DNA from 2 places in the Sutcliffiella cohnii genome. Region 1 is predicted to be linked to the other one. Evidence: riboswitches for the same ligand, from Rfam matches in the RefSeq annotation. Region 1 holds a riboswitch; the other holds the start of a gene.
The links. Region 1 has a riboswitch for lysine ahead of BC6307_RS18745 (Na+/H+ antiporter NhaC family protein). Riboswitches for the same ligand answer to the same signal wherever they lie in the genome.
Positions count from the first base shown of each region.

Region 2: linked by a shared signal. The riboswitch ahead of BC6307_RS16590 (aspartate kinase) and the one ahead of BC6307_RS18745 (Na+/H+ antiporter NhaC family protein) in region 1 are both predicted to bind lysine.

Region 1 covers NZ_CP018866.1:3,707,780-3,712,129, reverse strand. The annotation lists gene BC6307_RS18755 (HD-GYP domain-containing protein) at 1-524, shown strand, start outside; gene yunB (sporulation protein YunB) at 593-1,363, shown strand; lysine riboswitch at 1,433-1,622, shown strand; gene BC6307_RS18745 (Na+/H+ antiporter NhaC family protein) at 1,751-3,286, shown strand; gene BC6307_RS18740 (sodium-dependent transporter) at 3,655-4,350, shown strand, end outside.
Region 2 covers NZ_CP018866.1:3,306,172-3,310,521, reverse strand. The annotation lists gene uvrC (excinuclease ABC subunit UvrC) at 1-1,439, shown strand, start outside; lysine riboswitch at 1,508-1,690, shown strand; gene BC6307_RS16590 (aspartate kinase) at 1,852-3,090, shown strand; gene BC6307_RS16585 (YslB family protein) at 3,867-4,301, opposite strand.

The DNA of each region.
Region 1 (4,350 bases):
TGATGAAAAGCCATACGACGAAAGGGTATGACTTATTACGTAATATGCATACAATTCCGATGTTAGTTGCTCATTGTGCGTTCCAACATCATGAAAGGTTAAACGGCAGTGGCTATCCAAGAGGATTAAAGAAGGACGATATTCATTTGTTCGGGAAAATATTAGCTGTAGCAGATGTGTTTGACGCATGTACATCTCATAGAGTGTATCGAAATGCAATGTTGCCGCATGAAGGGTTAGAAATACTATATTCGGGATCCGGTAGTCTTTTTGATAAAGAAATAATAGAAGCGTTTAGAAAGTCTGTAGCGATTTATCCGAATGGATTAACGCTAGAACTAAGTGACGGTAGTAAAGGTATTGTCGTTGGTCAAAACAAAGATATGACAGAACGTCCGATTGTACGAATAATAGAAAAAGACGGTGTTCTATTAGACACTCCTTTTGATGTGAACTTAAAAAATATATTGAGCATCACGATTATAAATTGCGATTTAGAAGATCAACAAGAAGCAGTAAGCTAAAAAAATTTAGAAAGATAGCCTATCTTAACCCAAGCTTGCATACATATAGCTTGTAAGGGGGGAAGAGTGTGGCTAAGTTTCGTAGAATGCGACCACGTAGAGGGCCATTACCATTTCGCTACGTATTTTTACTTTCATTCGTATTTTTTATATTTTCAACAGTAGCTGGACTATACATCGTCAATAAAGGAATCGAGCCTGCATTAATCACCTATGCAGAATCACAAACGAGACGAATTAGTACAATGGTAATTAACAATGCTATAAATAAAAAGATAGTCAATAGTTTAAACCAAGAATCAAATTTTTCTGTTACTCATGATGGAGATCGTATTTCCTTTAGCCCAGAACAAGTATTACGGGTTCAGGCGGAAACAGTAAACGTAATTGAACGTTACTTACGAGACATTGGAAACGGAGAATTGGAAACGTTGGAATTACCGTCTGATATAGAAATAGAAACAAATGAGAATTCTCCGGGTATCGTTTTTCATATTCCTTTAGGAGCAGCAACAAACAATGCCCTATTAGGTAACTTAGGACCGAAAATTCCAGTGCGCTTTTTACCAATTGGTGATGTAAGTGCAAACGTAAAAACCAATGTTATTGATATGGGAATTAACAATGCTTGGATAGAAGTTTCTATCCATATTGAAGTCCACGTACAAGTTATTATTCCGTTTTCTACTGGAATAACGACTGTGCAACAAGATGTTCCAATTATTATGCACTATGAAAAAGGAAAAGTTCCAAACTTTTATCAGCATGGTGGGGGGATGATGCCACCAGTTTCTGTGCCGATAGAAGAGGTGGAAGAAGTAGAAGACAAGAAGGAATAAATTTCTATTGTTTAATATAGTAACATATGTTAGAGTAATAGATAGAAAATTTTATACGCCCTTATCATACGATGAGGTAGAGGTTGCATAGCATAAGAGTAAACTACTGGAGGGTGACTCCCGTTGATAGTTGTTGAAAGGATGCTTTGCCGAAGTGAAATAGTCTGTCAAACTATTTTGCTGGGGTTATCTTGAAAAAGGATAACACTGTCATTATGTCCGGAGCGAACGGAAAACATAATGGAGGGCTACTGATCGGATGGAGGATAACATACATTACAAAGTAATGATAGTTATTTTCTATCGTTACTTTTTTATGTTCAAAAGCCTTCTAAATTTGTGCCGTTTGTTTCGACAAATTACAACAATTTTAGGAGGTTTTTTATTATGGAAGGTACTATTTACTCATTAATACCACCTGTCCTTGCGATACTAATGGTTATATTAACTAGAAGAGTTTTGATTTCGCTTGGTGTTGGTATTCTAGCGTCCGCTTTGCTTTTGGCTGGATTTCATCCGATTGGGACAGTTGAAAGAATCTTGCAGTCCTTTTTAGCCGTTTTCACCGATCTTTGGTATGTTTATATTTTAGTATTCATTATCTTTTTAGGAATTATAACTGCGTTTATATCTGTTTCTGGCGGTAGCGTTGCATTTGGTGAGTGGGCTGCGAAAAGAATTAAATCACGTAGAGGCTCTAAGTTTTTAACGGTTATTTTAGGAATTGTTATTTTTATTGATGATTATTTTAATAGTTTAGCAGTTGGTCAAATTAGTCGTCCAATTACTGATCGTTATAAAGTATCTCGTGCGAAATTAGCTTATTTAATTGATTCCACTTCTGCTCCTATTTGTGTTATTGCTCCCATTTCTAGCTGGGGTGCTTATATTATCGCAACATTAGGTGGTATTTTCATAACGTTGAACGTAACAGAGTACACTGGGTTGAGCGCATTTATGCAAATGATTCCGATGAACTTATATGTTTTTTCTGCTCTTCTAATGGTATTTTTAGTTGCGTACTTTAACGTTAATATCGGTGCAATGAAAACTCACGAAACTCGTGCGATGGAAACAGGAGAACTAGTTGACTCAACAAAAACAGTACCAGGTGAATTCACAGAAGATTTACCTGTAAGTGAAAAAGGTAAAGTAGGTAGCCTTTTATGGCCAATTATTGCTTTAATGGTTGGAGTAGTAGCAGCGATGTTCTGGACAGGATATACAGCTTCAGAAGGTGACACTTCTATTTTAGCAATATTTGAAAACACAGATCCATCAGCAGCACTATTTTATGGTGGTATATTTGCTCTAATTGTAACGTTTGTGTTATTTGCCCTACAATCATCTAAAGGTGAAGTTCAAGGGAACTTATTCGGTAAAGTAGTAGTAGCAGGAGTAAAAGCAATGTTACCTGCAGTGTATATTCTATTGTTAGCTTGGTCTATTACAGGATTAATTTCTGATCTAGAAACAGGAACGTATTTGGCTGATAGAATTCAAGAATCTAATATGAATATTGCTTGGTTACCAATCATTATTTTCTTAGTAGCAGGTTTTACAGCATTCGCAACAGGGACTTCTTGGGGAACGTTCGGACTTCTATTACCGATTGCAGCACAAATTGCAGTAGTTACGGATATAGAGTTACTATTACCAGCACTAGCAGCAGTACTAGCAGGAGCTGTGTTCGGAGACCACTGTTCACCAATATCCGATACAACTATTCTTTCATCTACTGGTGCGAATAGTAACCATATTGATCATGTTCTTACACAATTACCGTATGCGTTAATTAGTGCAGCAGTTGCAGCTGTTGGGTACATTGTATTAGGACTAACAGGTAGCACTCTACTAGGATTAGCTGTTGTGCTAGTTGCATTCATTATTATTGGATTTAGTTTTAAAGCTGTTAAGGCTTAATATATAAATATAAAAATGAAGCGTTAGAATGTAAAATTCTAACGCTTTTTTTACTATAGTTTTACTTAAAATGTATATTTCAACAAGGTTTGGAATGTAAAAATTATGATTCTTATTTAAATAAAAACATTATTTTAATATAATGTTTTTTGTGCGATTTTAAAAATAGAAGAAAAGCTAGGGTGAAATTGTAAACGTATTCATAGAAAGTTTTGCAAAATTAAAAATATTGTTTTGACATAGTCATAAAGTCTAGTTATACTATGTATAAATTATATTAAATAGTCAGAAAACAGAAAACATTCTTAATTCCGACTAAGCGCATTAATAGAAATTATACATGTAATAACAATGGGGAGGTAATTTACATGGAAAATCGTCCGCAATGGGGGACAAGAGCCGGGTTTATTTTGGCTGCTGCTGGATCAGCGATTGGTCTAGGTAATATTTGGCGTTTTCCTGCAGTCGCATATGAAAATGGAGGAGGAGCATTCTTTTTACCGTACTTATTTGCTCTATTAACAGCTGGTATTCCTCTTTTAATTTTAGAGTTTACGATGGGGCATAAATATAGAGGATCTGCTCCGTTATCTTTTGCAAGAATGAATAAGAAAACAGAATGGATTGGTTGGTGGCAAGTCGGAATTTCCTTTATTATTTCGATTTACTACGGGGCTATTATCGCATGGGCAATGTCCTACTCTGTTTTCTCGTTTAATTTAAATTGGGGGAACGACACTGCTGGTTTCTTATTCGGAGACTATTTAAACATAACGGATCCAGGTAAGTTTGACGGGTTTGTTCCTGGCGTACTACTTCCGTTAATTTTAGTTTGGGTTATTGCACTAGGGGTTCTATATAGAGGAGTTAAACGTGGTATTGAGCTTGCGAATAAAATATTTATTCCAGCCTTATTAGTTTTGTTTTTAATTATCGTCGTCCGTGCGCTTACGCTAGAAGGTGCTGTGGACGGTTTAAATGCATTCTTTAAACCTGATTGGTCAGCTATTTCAAGCGGTAAAGTTTGGGTAGCCGCCTATGGGCAAATTTTCTTTAGTTTATCG
Region 2 (4,350 bases), 400 kb from region 1:
TAATTATTACGAGGAAAGTAAAGAAGGATAAAGGAAAATACTTTGGTCCATATGCAAACGTCCAAGCAGCAAATGAAACAAAGAAACTGCTAGACAGAATTTATCCATTACGAAAATGTTCCACATTACCCGATAGAGTTTGCTTATATTATCATATTGGCCAATGTTTAGCTCCTTGTGTAGAATCAGTTTCGGAACAAACGAATAAAGAAATGGTAGAGGAAATTGTTAGGTTTTTAAATGGCGGCTATAAAGAAATTAAAAAAGAGCTAACAGAGAAAATGAATCTAGCTGCTGAAGCTTTAGATTTTGAACGAGCGAAAGAATATCGTGACCAAGTGCTAAGTATAGAAGCTACTATGGAAAAGCAAAAGATGGAAATGACCGATTTTGTGGATCGTGACGTTTTTGGGTACTCGGTAGATAAAGGTTGGATGTGTGTACAAGTATTTTTTATTCGTCAAGGGAAGTTGCTAGAAAGAGATGTATCTTTATTTCCAATTTATAACGAACCAGAGGAAGATTTTTTAACATATTTAGGGCAGTTTTATTCGAAAGTTAACCATTTCATCCCAAAAGAAGTGCTGTTGCCAAATGAAATTGACGGTGAGTTAGCAAGTAAGCTATTAGAAACGACAATATTAAAACCACAGCGAGGGAAAAAGAAACAGTTAGTAGATCTTGCAAGTAAAAATGCGAAAGTAGCGTTGCAAGAGAAGTTCTCTCTTATTGAACGGGACGAAGAAAGAACGATAAAAGCCGTTGAAAACTTAGGGGAGAAATTAGGAATTCGTACACCGCATCGTATTGAGGCCTTCGATAACTCTAACATTCAAGGAACAGACCCTGTATCTGCAATGGTCGTATTTATCGACGGAAAGGCCGAAAAAAGGGAATATCGAAAATATAAAATTAAAAGTGTACAAGGGCCTGATGACTATGAATCGATGCGAGAGGTTGTTCGCAGAAGGTACACGAGAGCACTTAAAGAGAGCTTACCGCTACCAGACTTAATTATTATTGATGGTGGTAAAGGTCATATCGGTGCTGTACGCGATGTGTTGGAAAATGAACTTAATTTATTCACACCAGTCGTCGGTTTAGCGAAAGATGAAAAGCATCGAACTAGTGAGTTAATTGCCGGGGAAAATTTTGATTTAGTGCCTCTAGGGCGTAATAGCCAAGAGTTTTATTTATTACAACGAATTCAAGAAGAAGTACACAGATTCGCGATTACATTCCATCGTCAGCTTCGAAGTAAGAACGCATTTCAATCAATGTTAGACGATATTCCTGGAGTAGGGGCACAACGTAAAAAAACACTATTAAAACATTTCGGTTCCATAGCAAAAATAAAAGAAGCGACTGTAGATGAAATAAGAGAAGCGGGAGTCCCGCTAAAAATAGCAGAAGATATTTATAATAAGTTTAATGAATAAACTATTGTCTCATATATAATAGTCTGTTATAATCAACATTAATTTCATAATGTACACTTCAAACACGAAGTGAAGATAGAGGTGCGAACTCTAATAGTATGTAATGGGAGAAGATAGAGCTTCTGAGAACATTACAGAAAGGGGAGGATCGCCGAAGCGAAAAAGAACTCTACTGTCTTTTTTGCTGGTTCTACATTTAATAAATGTAGGATTGTCAGATGGATATTACTATCTGGAGAGCTATCTCACGCGGTGACAGTTTTTTAGCATAAACGGATCACAGCAATGAGAATATAGCTCATTGCTGTTTTTTTTGTTTTTATAGCCAAAAAATACACCTCTAATCTTTCTCATTATGATTTAATCCTGGCTACATGGTGTAGGCAAAATAAATAAAAAAGGGATGATTAGAATGGCAATCATTGTACAAAAATTTGGAGGAACATCGGTTGGTTCAGTTGAAAAAATTCAAAATGTAGCAAATAGAGTTATTGCAGAAGTGGAACAGGGGAATAGAGTAGTGGTAGTCGTCTCTGCTATGGGAAAAACGACGGATCAGCTCGTTTCTTTAGCTAGCGAAATAAATCCGCATCCAAGTAAACGAGACATGGATATGTTACTAACGACAGGTGAACAAATAACGATTTCTTTATTATCAATGGCCTTACAAACGAGAGGATTTGATGCTGTTTCCTTAACGGGTTGGCAAGCTGGAATCCGTACCGAGCCAATTCACGGTAATGCAAGAATCACTAATATTGAAACGAAAAATGTTCAAGAACATTTAAATAATAACAAAGTAGTTATTGTTGCAGGATTTCAAGGGATTTCCGAAAATAACGAGATTACAACTCTAGGAAGAGGTGGATCTGATACGACAGCTGTGGCGTTAGCTGCCGCTCTTTCGGCTGAAAAGTGTGATATATATACAGATGTTACAGGAGTATATACTACAGATCCAAGGTTTGTTAAAGAAGCAAGAAAGTTGTACTCAGTCTCATACGATGAAATGCTTGAGCTAGCAAACTTAGGTGCTGGAGTGTTACATCCACGAGCAGTAGAATTTGCAAAAAATTATGGTGTAAAGCTTGTAGTTAGGTCGAGTATGGAAGAAGAAGACGGAACGATTATTGAGGAGGAAGTATCGATGGAAAATAGTTTAGTAGTAAGAGGAATTGCGTTTGAAGATCAAATTACAAAAGTAACGGTATGTGGTTTGCCAAATGAATTACATACATTATCGACAATATTTACAACGCTAGCTAAAAATAATATTGATGTAGATATTATTATCCAATCAAGTTTAGATAGAGATGGCTCAAATATTTCCTTCTCAGTAAAAACGAAAGACGTTGAAAATACAATCTATGTGCTAGAGCAAAATAAAGAGAAATTAGCTTTTTCCCATATTGAACAAGAAAGTAAATTGGCGAAAGTTTCCATCGTAGGTTCTGGAATGGTCTCTAATCCAGGAGTAGCAGCTGAAATGTTCCATGTTTTAGCTACGGAAGGGATTCATGTGAAAATGGTTAGTACGTCAGAAATAAAAGTATCTACTGTCGTGGATGAAGGTGCGATGGTAAAAGCAGTAGAGGCGCTTCATGTTGCGTTTAAACTAGGTGAAAGCGAAGTGCAAAAAGTAAACGTATAATAGGTTATGGAACGATAATTAGCTTTAACTATTAATAGCCCAATCTTCCAGGCAATTGCAAAACTTGTATACAAATATTTAGCCCATATTCATGGCCGTGGCGGCTGAATATGGGCTTGTTGCTTAGTTTTTTTTCTTTCCTAGTGTGTAAAGTTTGTAGAACCTCCAAATTGTACCGGCAGAGAGAGTAGCATGTGCTTTTGCCCTTTTATAAGTGTATATTTACGTATAATAGTGCGTTAATTCAAATAGATTACACTGGGAAAAGGCCAGTTAACTATTATATCTTCTGATTTTCTAGTCAATTTTAGCTGGGTAGTTCTCCAAGTAATTCATTACTTAACAAGTGGTTGGATTTACTTAACAAATTTTGTGAATTACATAACAGGAATCGAAATTTGCTTAACAAGTGTTGCAAATTACATAACAGCAGTCAAAATTTACTTAACAAGTTTTGTAAATTACATAACAGGAATCGAAATTTACTTAACAAGTGTTGCAAATTACATAACAAGAAGCAAAAATTAACTTAGCAAGGGCACATTTCATTTAAAATTAATATTAGACCTTCTAGGCTGCTTGCCTTGTTCGCCGCTAGCGTGCGCCATCCGCTTTTCTATTTGTCCAGCTCCGGCGGCTAGGTCCGGCTCGAACTTCACTTTTCCTCCGTACGATAAGTCAACATCAACTCGCCTTCCGGCTCGTTGTGTTTCCTATATCTCCTGCGGAAAAGCTCCAGTTTGATTGGACCTACCAAGCCGCCTGCGCTTTTCTTCCTATTTATCCCATTGGACGGTTATGTAGATGGTTTTTCTTTTGCGTTCTTCTTCTACCGCTTCGGCTGTTTTTTGTTTTAGACGTTGTATTTGTTCGGCTAGAAAACCAGCTTCTAGTTGGAATGAGGCATCTTTTTGTAATTCAATCCTTCTTGTTACAATTTCTCCGCTTAACTTGAATTTTAGCTCTGTTTTTTTCTCTTCAACAATTTCAATCAAGCCCCATCCAGCTTCATGAAAAAAAGATGGAAGTTCTTCGGTTGATTCGATAGGGAATTTTCGTGCAACTTGCTTTCCAGACCAGTATAGTAACTGGGAATAGTCTTTTCCGAGTATGTCAGGTAAAAGGAAGTCTCGAAGTAATTCATAACCAAATGAAGGAATGAGAAGCTCCTCTGTCTCTACACCGTTTTGGTTTTTTGTGTCATTGCTCATTCTCGCTCTCCTCTCTTTATTAACAGTTTTATTATATACAATGTTCGAT